2 regions of the Pseudomonas sp. BE134 genome follow, and region 2 is predicted to be linked to the other one. Evidence: predicted binding sites of a transcription regulator. Region 2 holds the regulator's gene; the other holds the start of a gene.

Region 1 (10,269 bases), on a different contig from region 2:
GCCACCGCCACCACTGGGATGCCGCTGGCCATGGCTTCGAGTATCACCAGCCCGAACGTTTCCTGGTCGCCGGCGTGCAGCAACGCATCGGCACTGGCCATCAATCGCGCCACTTGCAGGGGCGGGCAGAACCCATCGACCACCGTGACGTTGTCCGGCACGGCGGCCGGCATCGACGAGCCCACCAACAGCAGATGATAGCGCCGCCCCAGACGCACCATGCAATCGAGCAGCACCGGCAGGTTTTTTTCTTTGGAACCGCGGCCGGCGAAAATCAACAGATGAGTATTTTCATCAATGCCCAATTCGGCTCGCAGGCCAGGGTCCCGAGCATCGGGATGGAAGGTTTGCAAGTCGACGCCCAAGGGTTGGACAAACACGTTCTTCACCCCCAGCCCGCTTAATTTGTCGGCCATGACCCGGCTCGGCGCCAGCACCCGGTCGAAGTTGCCATAGAGCTTGCGGACGTAGGCTTCGACGTTCGGTGTGACCCAATTGCCCATCCGATTGCTGGCCAGCAGCGGCAAGTCCGAGTGATAAAAGCCGATGACCGGAACGTCCAGTTGGCGTCGCGCATCCAGTGCTGCCCACGCGGTGAGATATGGGTCGCCCACTTCGATCAGATCGGGCTGTAAATCCTGCAGGACGTTTCGCCAGGGGGCGAGACGGAGGGGGAAGCGATAACCCTTGCCAAAGGGCAGGGCAGGGGCTGGAACCGTGTAGACGCCATCCGTTTCACTCAGGTGAGCGCCCGGAATCAACAGGCTATGGCGGATGCCTGGCTTGGTGCCAAGGCGGCGGTGCTTGGCATCCAGGTACGTGCGCACGCCACCGCTGGCAGGGGCGTAGAACATGGTGATGTCCGCGATATGCACGATGAACAGTCCTCCGGGTCTGTGTTCTCCCTCGGTTGACCTTTATGAAGAATAGTTGTTCGGTTGGGGTTTTGCGGCGGGGTGTCAGCGGGGTTTTGTGGTGTTTGATAGACCGCTATCGCGGGCAAGCCAGCTCCCACAGTGGGTAGTGATTACCTTGTGGGAGCTGGCTTGCCCGCGATGAGGCCTTATCAGACGTTAGATTCGGAAACTGCCTACCAATTGCTTCAGACGCGAAGCCTGCTGCTCAAGATCAGAGCATGCGCGCAAGGTCGAATGAAGGTTTTCAACGCCTTCCTGGTTCAGCGTGTTGATTTCGGTAATGTCGACGTTGATCGACTCCACCACCGCGGTCTGCTCTTCAGTTGCCGTGGCCACCGACTGGTTCATCCCGTCGATTTCACCGATGCGCAACGTCACGCTGTTCAACCGCTCACCCGCCAGGTTGGCGATTTCCACGCTGTCCTGACTGTGGCGCTGGCTATCGCTCATGGTGCTGACGGATTCACGGGCGCCGACTTGCAGCTCCTCGATCATGGTCTGCACTTGTTGTGCCGATTCCTGAGTGCGGTGCGCCAGGTTGCGCACTTCATCGGCCACCACGGCGAAACCACGACCGGCTTCACCGGCGCGGGCTGCTTCGATGGCCGCGTTGAGTGCCAGCAGGTTGGTTTGTTGGGAAATGCTGGTGATCACTTCGAGAATCTGGCCGATGTTCACGGTTTTGCTGTTCAGCGATTCGATGTTGGTGCTCGATGCGCTGAGCATGCTCGACAGCTGATTCATGGCGGCAATGCTGCGATCCACCACCTGCTGGCCGTCTTCGGCCAGGCTGCGGGCATCGCTGGCCTGGCTCGACGCTTGCGCGGCGTTACGGGCGATTTCCTGGGCGGCGGCCCCCAGTTGATTGATCGCTGCGGCAACGCTGCTGGTGCGTGTAGCCTGCTGGTCGGAATTGAACATCGAGGAGTTCGAGGCGGCCACGACACGCAACGCCACTTCGTTGACTTGCCCGGTGGCCGAGGAGACTTCGCGAATCGAGGTGTGAATACGTTCCACAAAACGGTTGAACGCGGTACCGAGGATACCGAACTCATCGTTACTCAGGATGGTCAGTCGCTTGGTCAGATCGCCTTCACCGTCGGCGATGTCGGCCATGGCGCGGGTCATCACGTGCAGCGGCTGGATCAGGATGCGGATCAACATGCTCAACAGCGCGATGATGATCGCCACGGCAGTAATCGTCGCGACCACCGCCGAAGCGCGGAAATCGCTGAGCATCGAAAAGGCTTTGTCCTTGTCCACCGACAAACCGATGTACCAGTTGACCGACGGCAGGCCTTTGATCGCGGTGAAGGTGACGATGCGGGTTTTGCCGTCGATCTCCACTTCACTGTAGGCGCTGCCGATGCGCGGGGTGTTTTTCGGGAACGCCTCGCTCAGGGATTTCATCACCAGGGTTTTGTCCGGGTGGACCAGGATCTTGCCGTCGGCGCTGACCAGGAAAGCATACCCCATGCCGTCGAAATCCCGGGCGCTGAGGGTGTCGATCAGGGTTTGCAGGCTCAAGTCGCCGCCCACAACTCCGACGCTTTCTCCGGCTTTGCGCGAGGCGGTGGCGATGGAAATGATGGTCTGGCCGGTGGCCGCGTCGATGTACGGTTCGGTCAGGGTCGCGGTGTTGCTGCTTTGCGCGCCTTTGTACCAAGGGCGAACCCGTGGGTCGAAGCCGGCGGGCATCTGGGCGTCCGGGCGAATCGTGAAGCTGCCGGTGGCATCGCCCAGGTAGGACGCCATGAACGTCGACGTCAGGGCTTTCTGCTCAAGCAGGCTGGAGACGGTGGACGGTTCAGGATTGATGGCGATGTTTTGGGCGAGGTTGTCGATCAGCAGGATTCGGCCGCTCAACCAGGTCTGGATGTTATTGGCGGTGACGTCACCCATCTCACTGAGGTAGTTGTTCAGGTTTTCGCGGATGGCGTTGCGCTGTAAATAGTCGTTGTACAGCGTGAACGAGGCGAAGGCGGCAATAACAACGAGGGCGGCGGCAAGCAAAATCTTATGGCTGAAGCGCAGGTTTTTGTTCATGGCTTGGGGTTCCGCTAAGGTCTTAATGTCCAACGCGTGCTTTTATAAAGGCACGCAAAGTGGGCACTGTTGAAACCAAGCTGATATTTCCGTTCTCTCCTTAGGGAATTACCGACGCTGATTTCTGTGCAGTCTCGGTTTTTGTATCGGCCGAGCCGGATCAAAGATTAACCATGGGTGACAAAATGCCTGACTCATTGCAACTCGTTCTCGGCGCCGACCTTGCCGGCCAGTCCATCGCCCAGGCCATGCGCCTGGCCAATCGTCACGGTCTGGTCGCAGGCGCTACCGGGACGGGTAAAACCGTCACGTTGCAGCGCATGGCCGAAGCCTTCAGCGACGCTGGCGTGGCGGTGTTTGCCGCCGACATCAAGGGCGATCTGTGTGGGCTCGGTGCCGCCGGCAACCCGCAAGGCAAGATCGCCGAGCGCATCGCCGGGATGCCTTGGCTGAATCACAAGCCTCAGGCGTATCCAGTCACCCTGTGGGACATTCATGGGCAGTCCGGTCATCCATTGCGCACCACCTTGAGTGAAATGGGCCCGTTGTTGCTGGGCAGTCTGCTGGAGCTGACCGATAGCCAGCAGTCGGCGCTGTACGCGGCGTTCAAGGTGGCGGATCGCGAAGGGCTATTGCTGCTCGATCTCAAGGATTTGAAGGCGCTGCTCAATCACTTGCGTGACAACCCGCAATTGCTCGGTGATGACGCCGCGTTGATGACCACCGGCTCAAGTCAGGCGTTGTTGCGGCGTCTGGCGACGCTGGAGCAACAAGGCGCCGAAGCGCTGTTCGGCGAGCCGGCGCTGCAACTCGAAGACATCCTGCAGCCGGGCGCTGACGGTCGCGGGCGCATTCACCTGCTCGATGCCAGTCGTCTGGTTCACGAAGCGCCGAAGGTGTACGCGACCTTCCTGCTCTGGTTGCTCGCTGAACTGTTCGAGCAATTGCCGGAGCGCGGTGATGCGGATAAACCGCTGCTGGCCTTGTTTTTCGACGAGGCACACTTGTTGTTCGCCGGCACGCCCAAGGCGTTGCAGGATCGATTGGAGCAAGTGGTGCGACTGATTCGCTCCAAAGGCGTGGGCGTGTATTTCGTCACCCAATCGCCGGGTGACTTGCCGGACGACGTGCTGGCTCAGTTGGGATTACGCGTCCAGCACGGTTTGCGCGCGTTCACGGCCAAGGAACAGAAATCCTTGCGCGCCGTGGCCGAGGGTTTCCGGCCGAACCCGGCGTTCGATGCCTTGTCGGTATTGACCGAATTGGGGATTGGCGAGGCGCTGGTCGGTACGCTGGCCGATAAAGGCACGCCGGAGATGGTCCAGCGCGTATTGATCGCGCCGCCGCAATCGCGGATCGGGCCGTTGAGCGAGGCCGAACGTGCGGCACTGATCGCCGGTTCGCCGTTGCAGGGGCGTTATGACAGGCCGATTGATCGAGAGTCAGCTTATGAAGTGTTGATAGGGCGCAAGGGGCTGGCACCCGACCCCGAGGCGGCACCGGCCAAACCTGTGCCCGAGGAGCCAAGCTTCACCGACCAGGCCGGGGAGTTTCTCGGTACAGCGGCCGGACAGGCAATAAAATCGGCCATGCGACAGGCGGCCAATCAATTGGGCCGACAATTGGTGCGTGGGTTGATGGGTTCGCTGCTAGGTGGCAAAAAACGCCGCTAGCCATTGGACACCGTAGTACCTGTGGGAGCCAGCAAGTTCGCTCCCACAGAGGGCTGTGTCAGACCTTGGGTTTTGCGTGCGCCGCGAGGCGTTCCAGCGCCGCCCGCAGATTCGGATCGCTGATCCCGTCCGCCGTCGCCTGAATGGTCGCGCCCGCATCCGTCGACAAACTGATGGTATGCCCCGCAGCCCCTTGCTGGACGGTCGGTGGCTGAACCTTGAACAAAATCCGGGTCAAACTGGCGAACTCGTCAAACATCTGTAACTGGCGTTGCAGACGCTTTTGCTGATAACGCAGTCGGGTAGCCCAATGTCCGTCGGTGACGATCAGCAACAGACTGCCTTCACGCCACGACGCCACATGGCAATGTTCGCGAGCGGCCGGTTGCAATTGGCTTTCGAGCAGACGTTGTAAATGACCCAGGCGTTGAGCGTGGCCAAAAATGGCTTTCAGCGGCTTGGCTTCGCGAAGCAGAACGGCGGGGGCTCTGGCCGTAAGGGGGCGAAATGCCATGATCAGACACCTGAAGTAACAGAGCCGCCATGGTAGCAGAAAGCACCACCTGTACCTGAGCCATTGCTTTGCGCGCGCTTTACCCATTAAATCAACGAGTAACTTCTGCCGTGAATGGCTTGAAGTTCTGCAAAAAGCCCTTATTTTAAGTGAGCCCCGTTATAGCGCAGTGCATGCATCGTGGAACAACGCCACTTTCCTCACCATCGTTTCCGGGTAGAATGCTCGTTCGCATGCGGCCATGAGGGCTGCACGGGCGACTCACGGGGCCGCCCTCCATCCCTTTAGTGTGGAAGATCCTGCCGATATGTTTGCGCCTTTGTTAAAGAAACTTTTTGGAAGCAAGAACGAGCGTGAAGTCAAACGCATGCTCAAGACGGTGCAACTCGTCAATGCCTTCGAAGAGCAAATGGTGGCCCTTTCGGACGATCAATTGCGTGCCAAGACTGATGAGTTCAAGGCCCGCATCGCCAAAGGGGAATCCCTCGACAAGCTGCTGCCAGAAGCCTTTGCGGTCGCCCGCGAAGCCGGCAAGCGCGTCATGGGCATGCGCCACTTCGATGTCCAGCTGATCGGCGGCATGACCTTGCATGAAGGCATGATCGCGGAAATGCGTACCGGTGAAGGCAAGACCCTGGTGGCAACACTGGGCGTTTACCTCAACGCACTGTCCGGCAAGGGCGTGCACGTGGTGACGGTGAACGACTACCTGGCCCGCCGTGACGCCAACTGGATGCGTCCGCTCTACGAGTTCCTCGGCATGACGGTCGGCGTGGTTACGCCTTTCCAGCCGCCGGAAGAGAAACGTCTGGCTTACGCCGCCGACATTACCTACGGCACCAACAACGAATTCGGTTTCGATTACCTGCGCGACAACATGGCGTTCAGCATGGAAGAAAAATTCCAGCGCGAACTCAATTTTGCCGTCATCGACGAAGTCGACTCCATCCTCATTGACGAAGCCCGTACGCCGCTGATCATCTCCGGTCAGGCCGAGGACAGCTCCAAGCTGTACATCGAGATCAACAAACTGATCCCGACGCTTGAGTTGCACGTCGAAGAAGTTGAAGGCGAGGTCACCAAGGCCGGCCACTACACCGTCGACGAGAAGACCCGTCAGGTCGAACTCAACGAAGCCGGTCACCAGTACGTCGAAGAAACGCTCACCAGCATCGGTCTGCTGGCTGAAGGCGAAAGCCTGTATTCGGCACACAACCTGGGCCTGTTGACTCACGTCTATGCCGGTCTGCGTGCGCACAAACTGTTCCACCGCAACGTCGAGTACATCGTGCAGGACGGTCAGGTGGTCCTGGTCGACGAACACACCGGTCGCACCATGCCGGGCCGTCGTTTGTCCGAAGGCCTGCACCAGGCCATCGAAGCCAAGGAAAACCTGAACATTCAGGCCGAGAGCCAGACCCTGGCATCGACCACGTTCCAGAACTACTTCCGCTTGTACAACAAGCTGTCCGGCATGACCGGTACGGCCGACACCGAGGCGTTCGAGTTCCATCAGATCTATGGCCTGCAGGTCATGGTCATTCCGCCGAACAAGCCGCTGGCTCGTAAAGACTACAACGACCTGGTGTTCCTGACGGCCGAAGAGAAGTACGCGGCCATCGTGGCCGATATCAAGGAAAGCATGGCGGCGGGCCGTCCGGTGCTGGTGGGTACGGCGACCATCGAAACCTCCGAACACATGTCCGGCCTGCTCGTGAAAGAAGGCATCGAACACAAGGTTCTGAACGCCAAGTTCCACGAAAAAGAAGCCGAGATCATTGCTCAGGCCGGTCGCCCGGGCGCACTGACCATCGCCACCAACATGGCCGGTCGTGGTACCGACATCTTGCTGGGCGGTAACTGGGAAGTGGAAGTGGCTTCCCTGGAAGATCCAACGCCTGAGCAGATTGCCCAGATCAAGGCCGACTGGCAGAAGCGTCACCAGCAAGTGCTCGAATCGGGCGGTTTGCAGGTGATTGCGTCCGAGCGTCACGAATCGCGCCGTATCGACAACCAGCTGCGTGGTCGTGCCGGCCGTCAGGGCGACGCCGGTTCCAGCCGCTTCTACCTGTCGCTGGAAGACAGCCTGATGCGCATCTTCGCCTCTGATCGGGTGAAGAACTTCATGAAGGCCCTGGGCATGCAGCCAGGCGAGGCGATCGAGCACCGCATGGTGACCAACGCCATTGAAAAGGCTCAGCGCAAGGTTGAAGGCCGTAACTTCGACATTCGCAAGCAACTGCTGGAGTTCGACGACGTCAACAACGAACAGCGTAAAGTGATTTATCACATGCGTAACACGTTGCTGGCCGCTGACAACATCGGTGAAACCATCGCCGATTTCCGTCAGGACGTGCTCAACGCCACCATCAGCGCACACATTCCTCCACAGTCGCTGCCTGAACAGTGGGACGTGGCCGGTCTGGAAGCTGCATTGCAGAGCGACTTCGGTGTGGCGCTGCCGATCCAGCAATGGCTCGACGAAGACGATCACCTGTACGAAGAGACCCTGCGCGAGAAGCTGATGCAAGAGCTGATTGCGGCGTACAACGAGAAAGAAGATCAGGCGGGCGCCGAAGCGCTGCGCAGCTTCGAGAAGCAAATCGTACTGCGCGTCCTGGACGACCTGTGGAAAGACCACCTGTCGACCATGGACCACCTGCGTCACGGCATTCACTTGCGTGGCTATGCACAGAAGAACCCGAAGCAGGAATACAAGCGCGAGTCGTTCACGCTGTTCTCCGAGCTGCTGGATTCGATCAAGCGCGATTCGATCCGTGTGCTGTCCCACGTTCAGGTTCGCCGCGAAGACCCGATCGAGGAAGAACAACGCCTGCGTCAGGAAGCCGAAGCGCTGGCTGCACGCATGCAGTTCCACCACGAAGAAGCACCGGGCCTTGAACACGTGGAAGAGCTGGGTGAGGAAATCGATGTCGCCCTCGCCGTCGCACCGGTTCGCAACGAGCAGAAGCTGGGCCGTAACGAGCTGTGCTATTGCGGTTCGGGCAAGAAGTTCAAGCATTGCCACGGGCAGATCCAGTAAAACCCGTTTCAATCGCTGAAATACCCGCGCCGCGACCGGCATCAGCCGTCGCGGCGTTTTGCCATTTAACACCGCCGTCCATCGTATGACGGTGATGACTACATTTTTTAAGGAGCGCATTCATGGCTGTTGGTCTTGGTCCTTTGCCAACGTTGCACCCGGTTGCCGGTTTTGAACTCGGTATCGCCTCGGCCGGCATCAAGCGCCCGGGGCGCAAGGATGTCGTGGTCATGCGTTGCGCCGAAGGCTCCACTGTCGCTGGCGTTTTCACGCTCAACGCCTTTTGCGCCGCGCCTGTGATCCTGGCCAAGCAACGTGTGCAAGGCCCGGTGCGTTACTTGTTGACCAACACCGGCAATGCCAACGCCGGCACCGGCGAACCGGGCCTGGCCGCCGCCGAGCGTACGTGCGCCAAACTGGCCGAGCTGACGGGCGTTGATGCCAGCCTGGTGCTGCCGTATTCCACGGGTGTGATCGGCGAGCCGCTGCCGGTCGAGAAAATCGAAGGCGCGCTGCAAGCAGCCCTCGACGACCTGTCGATCCACAATTGGGAAGCTGCCGCTACCGGCATCATGACCACCGACACCCTGCCAAAGGGTGCCAGTCGCCAGTTTCAGCATGACGGCGTGACCATCACCGTCACCGGCATCAGCAAGGGCGCGGGCATGATCCGTCCGAACATGGCGACCATGCTCGGCTACATTGCCACCGACGCCAAAGTCTCCCGCGACGTGCTGCAAAACCTGCTGCTGGACGGTGCCAACAAATCGTTCAACCGCATCACCATCGATGGCGACACCTCGACCAACGACTGCTGCATGCTGATCGCCACCGGTCAGGCTGCGCTGCCGGAAATCACTCGTGCCGAAGGCGAGTTGTTTGCCAAGTTGAAGCAAGCGGTTTTCGAGGTGTGCATGGACGTGGCCCAGGCCATCGTTCGCGACGGCGAAGGCGCCACCAAGTTCGTCACTGTTGAAGTCAACGGCGGCGGCAATCACCAGGAATGCCTCGACGTAGGCTACACCGTGGCGCATTCGCCGCTGATCAAGACGGCCTTGTTTGCTTCCGACCCGAACTGGGGGCGCATTCTGGCCGCCGTTGGCCGTGCCGGCGTACCGAACCTGGACGTGAGCAAGATCGACGTGTTCCTCGGCGAGGTGTGCATTGCCAGCCAAGGCGCGCGCGCCGCGACGTACACCGAAGCCCAGGGCGCTGCAGTGATGCAGCAGGAAGAGATCACCATCCGTATCGAATTGGGTCGCGGCGCTTGCAGCGAAACCATCTGGACCACCGATTTGTCCCACGAGTACGTGAAGATCAACGCCGAGTACCGTACTTAAGACTGAGTCGCCCCAATCGCGGGCAAGCCCGCTCCCACAGGATCTGCGCTAACTCTGTGGGAGCGGGCTTGCCCGCGATGACGGACGACAAGACACTGAAGTTTCTGGTCCGTGCCCCTCATCAAAAAGGCCCCGAACATGAGCCTCCACCTGATCATCGGCGACAAACTGCATTCCTCCTGGTCTCTGCGCGGTGCTCTGGCACTCGACCTGACCGGTGCTGCTTACACCGAAGAACTGATCAAACTGGGTCAGCCCGACACCCGCGAACGCCTGCTCAAACATTCGCCAACTGGCAAAGTCCCGCTGCTGAAAACTGAACACGGCACCATCGCCGACTCCCTGGCGATAGCCGAGTACCTGGCCGAGCAATTTCCCGAGGCAGGTCTCTGGCCAAAAGACACTGCCGCCCGTGCACAAGCGCGTTCGGCCTGTGCCCAGATGCACGCCGGGTTCTTTGCCATGCGCGGCAACATGCCGTTCGACCTGAGTCGCGATGCACCGCTGTTGCAGATACCTGATGATGTTCAGGCCGAGATCCAGCGCATGCTGGCGTTGTGGGCAGAATGCCGCGAGGCGGCGACCGACACCGGGCCATTCCTGTTCGGTGGTGCGACCCTGGCTGATGCTTACTTCGCACCGATTGCCGTACGCCTGCGCACCTATCAGGTGAAATTGCCGGTAGCGGACGAGGCCTACGTCGAAACGATTTACCAATGGCCGGCTTTCAAAGCCT
Region 2 (10,269 bases):
AGGCGGAAACAGAATCCAGCCAAGGATTTGCATGGCGCGTTTGAAGGCGCTCATCGGCGATTGCAGCAAGGCTGCGCCGATGGTGCCGCCGAGTACGATCAGGGCTGCCGGGCCGTTGGCCAGCGCGCCGAGATGCCCGCCTTCAAGGTAGTTGCCGCCAATGATGGCGACGAACGCCATGATGATGCCGATAAGGCTTAAAACATCCATCAGATACACGCCTCGACCAAGTGCTTGCCAATATCTTCCAGCCCGTAGATCGCATCCGCGAGCTCGGCTTTGACGATGGCCATCGGCATGCCGTAGATCACGCAGCTGGCTTCATCCTGAGCCCAGATCGCGCTGCCGCTCTGCTTGAGCAGGCGAGCGCCTTCGCGACCGTCGGCGCCCATACCAGTCAGCACCACCGCCAGAACTTTGTCGCCGTAGGACTTGGCGGCCGAGCCGAAGGTGATGTCCACGCTCGGTTTGTAATTCAGACGTTCGTCGCCCGGCAGGATTTTCACCGCGCCACGGCCATCGATCATCATTTGCTTGCCACCCGGGGCCAGCAACGCCAGGCCAGGACGCAGGATGTCGCCATCCTCGGCTTCCTTGACGCTGATGCGGCAGAGCTTGTCCAGGCGTTCGGCGAAGGCTTTGGTGAACGCTGCCGGCATGTGCTGGACCAACACCAGCGGCGCCGGGAAGTTCGCCGGCAACTGGGTCAGAACCCGCTGCAGCGCAACCGGACCGCCGGTGGACGTGCCGATGGCAACCAGTTTGTAGGCTTTGCGTTTCGGAGCCGGCGACGACGGCGCAGGCGCATGCGAACGAGCCGGTATCGGTACCGGCGCTGGACGCGGCGGTGCGCTGCTGGCGTAACTGCTGACGCTTGCAGAAACAGGCACAGGTGCGGGCATCGGCGCTGACACAGCGGCCGGGGCCGGTGCGCTGTAGGTGTTGGCGCGACGGTTACTGCGCGAAATGCTGAGAATCTTCTCGCACAGCAGTTGCTTGACCTTCTCCGGATTGCGGGAGATGTCTTCGAAATTCTTCGGCAGGAAATCGACGGCACCGGCGTCCAGCGCATCGAGGGTGACCCGGGCGCCTTCGTGGGTCAGCGAGGAGAACATCAACACGGGCGTCGGGCAGCGCTGCATGATGTGTCGAACAGCCGTGATGCCATCCATCATGGGCATCTCGTAGTCCATGGTGATCACGTCCGGCTTGAGGGCCAGGGCCTGATCGATCGCCTCTTTTCCGTTGGTCGCCGTACCGACGACCTGAATATTCGAATCCGCTGAAAGAATTTCCGAGACGCGGCGGCGGAAAAACCCCGAATCGTCCACCACCAGGACTTTGACTGCCATAAACACTCCATTAGACGGAGCGAGGCTCAGTCGCCCCGCTCCACCAGAATCAAATACGCCGCGTGGCGTAACGCTTGAGCATGCTCGGTACATCGAGAATCAGCGCGATGCGGCCGTCACCGGTGATGGTGGCGCCTGACATGCCTGGCGTTCCCTGGAGCATTTTGCCCAATGGCTTGATGACCACTTCTTCCTGGCCCACCAACTGATCGACGACAAAGCCGATCCGCTGGGTGCCCACCGAAAGGATCACCACATGGCCTTCGCGCTGCTCTTCGTGAGCGGCGGAGCTGACCAGCCAGCGCTTGAGGTAAAACAGTGGCAGCGCCTTGTCGCGCACGATCACCACTTCCTGGCCGTCCACCACGTTGGTGGTCGACAGGTCGAGGTGGAAGATCTCGTTGACGTTCACCAGCGGGAACGCAAATGCCTGGTTGCCGAGCATGACCATCAGCGTCGGCATGATCGCCAGGGTCAACGGGACCTTGATGACGATCTTCGAGCCCTGGCCCTTGGTCGAGTAGATGTTGATGGAACCATTGAGCTGGGAAATCTTGGTTTTCACCACGTCCATGCCCACGCCACGACCCGACACGTCGGAGATCTCGGTTTTGGTCGAGAACCCTGGCGCGAAGATCAGGTTGTAGCACTCAGTGTCGCTCAAGCGATCCGCTGCATCCTTGTCCATCACTCCACGCTTTACCGCGATGGAACGCAGGACCTGCGGGTCCATGCCTTTGCCGTCATCGGAGATCGACAGCAGGATGTGGTCGCCTTCCTGTTCCGCAGCAAGAATTACCTTGCCGCCACGGGACTTGCCCGAGGCTTCACGTTCTTCCGGCGACTCGATGCCGTGGTCGACAGCATTGCGCACCAAGTGGACCAGAGGGTCGGCCAGGGCCTCGACGAGGTTCTTGTCGAGGTCGGTTTCTTCGCCGACCAGTTCCAGGTTGATTTCTTTCTTGAGCTGACGAGCCAGGTCGCGAACCAGACGCGGGAAGCGCCCGAACACTTTCTTGATCGGTTGCATCCGGGTCTTCATGACCGCGGTTTGCAGGTCAGCCGTCACCACATCAAGGTTCGACACAGCCTTCGACATGGCCTCGTCAGCACTGTTGGCGCCCAGGCGAACCAGGCGGTTACGCACCAGCACCAACTCACCGACCATGTTCATGATTTCGTCCAGACGCGCGGTATCGACCCGCACCGTGGTCTCGGCTTCGCTGGCCGGTTTTTCCGCTGGCGGCGCGGCCGGAGCACGGGCCGGGGCCGGTGCGGCGGCGGCCACCGGTTTCGGTGTTTCGGCTTTGGGCTCAGGCGTCTTGGCAACCGGTGCCGGTGCGACCGCCTTGGCGACTGGCGCCGCGACGAAAGAGGCGGCAGAACCGGTCGCTACTTCGCTGAACTTGCCTTTGCCATGCAATTCGTCGAGCAGCGCTTCGAACTCGTGATCGGAGATCAGATCGCCGCCCGCTGCAGCTGCAGTCGGCGCAGCCGGTACCGATACCGAAGCAATGGCCGACTCCAGCGCATCCACCGCAAAGTTGCCTTTGCCGTGCAACTGGTCGAGCAGTGCTTCAAATTCGTCATCGGTAATGTCGCTACTGTCGCCTGCTGCTTTCGGGGCAACGGGCGCGGCGGGTGCGGCGGTCACGGCATCGACAGCGAACTGGCCTTTACCGTGCAGTTGATCGAGCAGTGACTCGAACTCGGCGTCGGTGATTTCGTCGCTGGCCGCGGCATCGTTGACCGGCGTGGGTGTAGCAACCGGAGCTTCGGCCTGAGCCTTGACAGCGTTCAGCGAGTCCAGCAGTTGTTCGAATTCGTTATCGGTGATGTCGTCCGATTCAGTTTCAGCAGCAGGTGCTTGCGCCGCTTCAGCAACGGGTGCCTGTTCATCGGCCGATTGCGGCTCGGCCAGACGGGCCAGTGCCGCGAGCAATTCAGGTGTTGCAGCCGTGATAGGGCTGCGCTCGCGGACTTCGCTGAACATGCTGTTCACCGCGTCCAGCGCTTCCAGGACCACGTCCATCAGTTCCGAATCCACGCGTCGCTCACCCTTGCGCAGGATGTCGAACACGTTCTCGGCGATGTGGCAGCACTCCACCAGCTCGTTGAGCTGGAGGAAGCCGGCGCCCCCTTTTACAGTGTGAAAACCGCGAAAAATTGCATTGAGCAAGTCCGCATCATCCGGTCGGCTTTCAAGCTCGACCAGCTGTTCGGACAGTTGCTCCAGAATCTCGCCGGCCTCAACCAGAAAATCCTGAAGGATCTCTTCATCGGCGCCGAAGCTCATTAAGGGGGTGCTCCTGAGGTCTAAAAACCTAAAAAACCTAAAATGCTAAAACTCTAAAATCCTAGGCTGGATAACAAATCGTCCACATCGTCCTGACCGGACACAACATCTTCTCTTTTATCGGCATGAATCTGCGGACCTTCACCCTGAGAGAGATGTTTTTGCGGATCTTTTTCAGCCAGCATCGATTCACGGTCATGTTCGATACCCGCAAAGCGATCTACCTGGCTGGCCATGAGTACGAGCTTGAGCAAGTTGCTTTCAACTTCGGTGACCAATTGAGTCACGCGCTTGATGACCTGACCGGTGAGGTCCTGGTAATCCTGAGCGAGCAGGATGTCGTTGAGGTTGCTCGACACCGTGCGGTTGTCTTCGGTGCTGCGAGTCAGGAAACCGTCGACCCGACGGGCCAGCTCACGGAACTCTTGCGCCCCGACTTCGCGACGCATGAACCGGCTCCAGTCCGTGCTCAACGCCTGGGCTTCTGCGCTCAAGCTGTTGACCAGCGGCGTGGCGCTCTCCACCAGATCCATGGTGCGGTTGGCCGCAGCCTCGGTCAGCTTGACCACATACCCCAGGCGCTCAGTGGCGTCCGTGATCTGTGAAACTTCCTCGGCTTGCGGCATGTCAGGGTCAATCTGGAAATTGACGATCGCGCTGTGCAGCTCGCGAGTGAGCTTGCCCACTTCCTGGTACAGGCCGCGGTCACGGGTCTGATTGAGCTCATGGATCAATTGCACAGCGTCGCCGAACCGGCCCTTTTCAAGGCTCTCGACCAGTTCCACTGCGTGTTTTTTCAGGGTCGATTCAAAATCGCCCATTGAAGATTCTTTATGCTCCATAGCTCCCCCGTGGCGCAGTGGATCAACCGATGCGTTCGAAAATCTTCTCGATTTTTTCTTTCAACGCCTGGGCCGTGAAGGGTTTGACGACATAGCCGTTTACACCGGCCTGGGCCGCTTCGATGATCTGCTCGCGCTTGGCTTCAGCAGTCACCATCAGCACCGGCAAGTGCTTGAGCTTTTCATCGGCGCGCACGTGGCGCAGCAAATCGATACCGGTCATGCCAGGCATGTTCCAGTCCGTTACCAGAAAGTCGATGCTTCCGCTGTTGAGAACCGGAATGGCAGTAGTGCCATCGTCGGCTTCGACCGTGTTGGTGAACCCAAGGTCACGCAACAGGTTTTTTATGATCCGCCGCATCGTTGAGAAGTCATCAACGATGAGGATTTTCATGTTCTTGTCCAATTCGACCTCCAAGCAGTCTTAAACGCGCCCAGCACCTGGACACGCCATTTCATTCAAACCGGCAATGCATTCGATGACTGTCTGGAGCACAACAGATCGCGACCAGTGCCGTTCAAAACCGCACCAGACTCGTTCGCAGTGTCCCCCACACTGCCTTCAGCGCGCTCGCCACTCCCCCAAACGCCCCCGCAAACGGGCCGCGCACTGGCTGTGTAACTGGCTGACCCGCGATTCGCTGACCCCCAGGACCTCACCGATTTCCTTGAGATTCAACTCTTCGTCGTAGTACAGCGCCAACACCAGTCGCTCACGCTCCGGCAAATTGGCAATCGCGTCCGCCAGCGCCGCCTGGAAGCGTTCATCTTCCAGATCGCGTGACGGCTCGAGATGAGCACTCGCGCCATCCTCGTGCAGCCCTTCGTGTTCGCCGTCCTGCAACAGATCGTCGAAACTGAATAAGCGGCTACCGAGGGTGTCGTTCAAAATCCCGTAATAATCGTCGAGACTCAATTGGAGTTCGGCCGCAACCTCGTGATCTTTAGCGTCACGACCGGTTTTAGCTTCAATAGAGCGAATTGCGTCACTGACCATGCGGGTATTTCGGTGGACCGAACGCGGAGCCCAGTCCCCCTTGCGCACTTCATCAAGCATGGCGCCGCGGATTCGTATGCCCGCGTACGTCTCGAAACTCGCGCCCTTGCTGGCGTCGTATTTGGTCGACACTTCCAGCAGGCCGATCATCCCGGCCTGGATCAGGTCTTCAACCTGAACACTGGCTGGCAGACGGGCCAGCAAGTGGTAAGCAATGCGTTTGACCAGTGGCGCGTAACGCTCGATCAGCTCGTACTGCGCGTCACGTGCCGAGTTCTTGTAGAGGTTGTAGCCACTGGCTGTCATAGAACGGGACCCGCGGTCTGCTGCACCAGCCGCTCGACGAAAAACTCCAGGTGCCCGCGCGGGTTGGCAGGCAATGGCCAGGTATCGACCTTCTGCGCGATGGCCTTGAAGGCCAGGGCGCACTTGGAACGCGGGAAGGCTTCGTAAACAGCGCGTTGCTTCTGCACGGCCTTGCGCACGCTTTCGTCGTAAGGCACCGCGCCGACGTACTGCAGAGCGACGTCGAGGAAGCGATCAGTGACCTTGGTCAACTTGGCGAACAGGTTACGACCCTCTTGCGGGCTCTGGGCCATGTTGGCCAGGACGCGGAAGCGGTTCATGCCGTAATCGCGGTTAAGCAACTTGATCAGCGCGTAAGCGTCGGTGATGGAGGTCGGCTCGTCGCAGACCACCAGCAAGACTTCTTGCGCTGCACGAACAAAGCTGACGACCGAGTCGCCAATACCCGCAGCCGTGTCGATCACCAGGACGTCGAGGTTGTCACCGATGTCGCTGAAGGCCTGGATCAGGCCGGCGTGTTGAGCCGGGCTCAGGTGAACCATGCTCTGTGTGCCGGAGGCCGCCGGAATGATTCGAACACCGCCCGGCCCCTGCAACAGAACGTCGCGCAGCTCGCAGCGGCCTTCAATCACGTCGGCCAGGGTACGTTTGGGTGTCAGTCCCAGCAGGACGTCGACATTCGCCAGGCCCAGGTCAGCGTCCAACAGCATGACGCGACGGCCGAGCTCGGCCAGGGCCAGTGACAAATTCACTGACACGTTAGTCTTGCCGACGCCACCTTTGCCGCCGGTCACCGCAATCACCTGTACGGGATGCATGCTGCCCATGTTATTTCTTTACCTTGTCTTGCATAGACGGAGGCCACATTACTGGCTGCGCGTTCGCTAAAGGAACAATGCATGGCAGGCCATCGATGTAGGTACAAAAACTGTTCATTACTACCTTAGCCGACCTGCTTGGTCGGGCTGTGGTAAATATCAGCGAACATATCAGCCATGGCTTCTTCGCTGGGTTCTTCCTGCATTTGTACGCTAACGGCGCGGCTGACCAACTGATGACGTCGCGGCAGATGCAAATCATCCGGAATCCGCGGGCCGTCGGTCAGATAAGCCACCGGCAACTCATGACTGATCGCCAGGCTTAACACCTCGCCCAGACTTGCCGTTTCATCCAGTTTAGTCAGGATGCAGCCAGCGAGCCCACAACGCTTGTAGCTATGATAAGCGGCTGTTAGAACCTGTTTCTGGCTAGTGGTTGCCAACACCAGATAATTTTTTGATTTGATGCCACGTCCGGCCAGGCTTTCGAGTTGCATACGCAGTGCCGGATCGCTGGCCTGAAGGCCCGCGGTATCAATCAACACCACGCGTTTGCGCAGCAGCGGTTCCAGCGCCTGTACCAATGACTGCCCCGGATCGACATGGGTCACCGACACATTGAGAATCCGCCCGAGCGTCCTGAGCTGCTCCTGGGCGCCAATGCGAAAGCTGTCCATGCTCACCAGCGCGATATTCTGTGCACCGTACTTGAGTACGTAACGGGCGGCGAGCTTGGCCAGGGTGGTGGTCTTGCCCATACCGGCAGGACCGACCATGGCAATCACACCGCCCTCTTCCAGTGGCTCGACTTCCGGTGTGGCGATCATCCGCGCCAAATGCGCCAGCAACATGCGCCACGCCTGACGGGGTTCATCAATGTCAGGAATCATAGCCAACAAATCGCGGGACAACGGGCCGGACAGGCCGATGCGTTGCAGGCGACGCCAAAGGTTAGCCTGGGCCGGACGGCTGCCTTGCAGCTGATTCCAGGCCAGCGAGCCGAGTTGCACTTCCATCAGTTCGCGCAGGCTGTTGAGCTCAAAACGCATCGAGTCGAACGCACGTGGGTCAACACCGCCGGCGGCAGGTGCCGGGGCGGGTGCCGCGCGACGCGGTTCGGCGTAGGTCGGTTCGATCAGCGGCTCGGCGGCCGTCAATGGCAGGCCGGCGAACAACTGGCGATTGGTGGTCTTGTCGCCTTCGGTTTCGCCGTCGCCACGCAGGCTCAATTCGGCCTGGGCCGTGACGATGCGCGACTGGGTCTTGCGCAGCTCATCCTCGAGTTCCATGTTCGGAACACGCGGGGCCAGCGCCGACAATTTGTAATCCAGCGCAGCCGTCAACTCGACACCACCGGCAATCCGGCGATTGCCAATAATGGCGGCATCGGCGCCCAGCTCATCACGAACCAGTTTCATGGCCTGACGCATATCGGCGGCGAAAAAACGCTTAACTTGCATAAACCACTACCTCAGCCGTTGGGCCCTACTGTCGCAACGATGGTCACTTGCTTGTTGTCAGGAATTTCCTGGTAAGCCAACACATGCAAGCCCGGGACTGCCAGTCGGCCAAATCGCGACAACATCGCGCGAACCGGGCCGGCCACCAGCAGAATCACCGGTTGACCTTGCATTTCTTGACGCTGCGCGGCATCGATCAACGAGCGCTGCAGTTTTTCAGCCATGCTTGGCTCCAGCAGAACACCCTCTTCCGAGCCTTGTCCTGCCTTCTGCAGACTATTGAGCAATATCTGTTCCAACCTTGGTTCCAGAGTGATCACGGGTAGCTCAGAGTCAGTGCCTACAATGCTTTGGACGATTGCGCGGGATACGCCGACACGCACAGCGGCCACCAGAGCGGCAGTATCTTGACTCTTGGCGGCGTTGTTGGCGATCGCCTCGGCGATGCTGCGAATATCTCGCACGGGCACCTGTTCGGCCAGCAGCGCCTGCAACACCTTAAGCAACTGCGACAGCGAAACCACGCCCGGAACCAACTCCTCAGCCAGCTTGGGCGAGCTTTTGGCCAGCAATTGCATGAGTTGCTGGACTTCTTCGTGACCGATCAGTTCGCTGCAGTGTTTGTACAGAATCTGGTTCAAGTGAGTGGCCACGACCGTACTGGCATCGACCACGGTGTAACCGAGCGATTGCGCCTGGGCGCGCTGACTGATTTCGATCCAGACCGCCTCTAACCCAAAAGCCGGATCTTTGGCGGTTATGCCATTAAGCGTGCCGTAGACCTGCCCCGGGTTGATCGCCAGTTCGCGCTCCGGATAAATCTCCGCCTCAGCCAGAATCACCCCCATCAGGGTCAGGCGATAGGCACTGGGTGCCAGGTCGAGGTTGTCACGAATATGCACCGTCGGCATCAGAAAGCCCAGGTCCTGGGACAGCTTCTTGCGCACGCCCTTGATCCGCGCCAACAGTTGCCCACCCTGATTGCGGTCCACCAGTGGAATCAGGCGATAGCCGACTTCCAGGCCAATCATGTCGATTGGCGTGACGTCATCCCAGCCCAGCTCCTTGGTCTCCATGGCGCGGGCCGGCGAAGGCAGCAGTTCCTGCTGTCGCTTGACCTCTTGCAGGGCCTGGACCTTGACCACGTTCTGCTTCTTCCAGAACAGGTAAGCACCACAGGCAGCGACCGCCGCCATGCTCAGGAAGGAGAAGTGCGGCATGCCCGGCACCAGGCCCATCACTGCCATCAAACCCGCTGCGACGGCGAGCGCTTTTGGCGAGGCGAACATCTGGCGGTTGATTTGCTTGCCCATGTCTTCCGAACCGGAAGCACGGGTCACCATGATCGCCGCCGCAGTGGACAACAGCAGTGATGGCAATTGCGCCACCAAACCGTCACCGATGGTCAGCAACGCGTAAACCTTGCCGGCGTCGGCGAAGCTCATATTGTGCTGGAAGATACCGACCGCCATGCCGCCGATCAGGTTGATAAACAGAATCAGCAGGCCGGCAATGGCGTCGCCGCGCACGAATTTGCTGGCACCGTCCATGGAGCCGTAGAACTCGGCTTCCTGGGCCACTTCCATCCGGCGCAACTTGGCCTGGTTCTGATCGATCAGGCCGGCGTTCAAATCGGCGTCGATTGCCATTTGCTTGCCGGGCATCGCATCGAGGGTGAATCGCGCGCTCACCTCGGAAATCCGCCCGGCACCCTTGGTCACCACGACGAAGTTGATGATCATCAAAATCGCGAAGACCACGATACCGACCACGTAGTTACCGCCGATCACCACCTCACCGAAGGCCTGGATCACCTTACCGGCGGCGGCATGACCATCCTGACCGTGGAGCATCACCACCCGTGTGGAAGCCACGTTCAGCGCCAGTCGCAACAGCGTCGCCACCAGCAGGATGGTCGGGAACACCGCAAAATCCAGTGGCCGCAACGCGTAGACGCAGACCAGCAGCACGACAATGGACAGCGCAATGTTGAACGTGAAGAACACGTCCAGCAGGAACGGCGGCACTGGCAGCATCATCATGGCCAGCATGACCAGCAGCAACAACGGCACACCCAGGTTGCCCCGACTCAAGTCGGCAACGTTTGTGCGGGCATTGTTGAGTAACTGAGAGCGATCCACCGGTTTTCCCCGTTCCTTTAAAGCAAACTTTTGACGCCTGAAGCAGGCGCAGGGCGG

What was found. Region 2 encodes FliA, which starts transcription of late flagellar genes. Its sites were predicted from a motif close to CTAAAGTTTNNNNNNNNNNNGCCGNTAA; they were not measured.
Region 1: the regulator FliA is predicted to act here: its motif matches at 3,107-3,134, upstream of J2Y56_RS07510 (methyl-accepting chemotaxis protein).

The regions. Positions count from the first base shown of each region.
Region 1 is NZ_JAVDUA010000006.1:153,995-164,263, forward strand. Features, by position in the region: gene J2Y56_RS07505 (glycosyltransferase family 1 protein) at 1-884, opposite strand, end outside; gene J2Y56_RS07510 (methyl-accepting chemotaxis protein) at 1,074-2,963, opposite strand; gene J2Y56_RS07515 (helicase HerA-like domain-containing protein) at 3,149-4,636, shown strand; gene J2Y56_RS07520 (DUF721 domain-containing protein) at 4,695-5,150, opposite strand; gene secA (preprotein translocase subunit SecA) at 5,458-8,193, shown strand; gene argJ (bifunctional glutamate N-acetyltransferase/amino-acid acetyltransferase ArgJ) at 8,316-9,533, shown strand; gene J2Y56_RS07535 (glutathione S-transferase family protein) at 9,672-10,269, shown strand, end outside.
Region 2 is NZ_JAVDUA010000026.1:41,454-51,722, forward strand. Features, by position in the region: gene J2Y56_RS20710 (flagellar motor protein) at 1-210, opposite strand, end outside; gene J2Y56_RS20715 (chemotaxis response regulator protein-glutamate methylesterase) at 210-1,352, opposite strand; gene J2Y56_RS20720 (chemotaxis protein CheA) at 1,402-3,648, opposite strand; gene J2Y56_RS20725 (protein phosphatase CheZ) at 3,702-4,490, opposite strand; gene J2Y56_RS20730 (chemotaxis response regulator CheY) at 4,513-4,884, opposite strand; gene fliA (RNA polymerase sigma factor FliA) at 5,053-5,793, opposite strand; gene fleN (flagellar synthesis regulator FleN) at 5,790-6,620, opposite strand; gene flhF (flagellar biosynthesis protein FlhF) at 6,737-8,071, opposite strand; gene flhA (flagellar biosynthesis protein FlhA) at 8,083-10,212, opposite strand.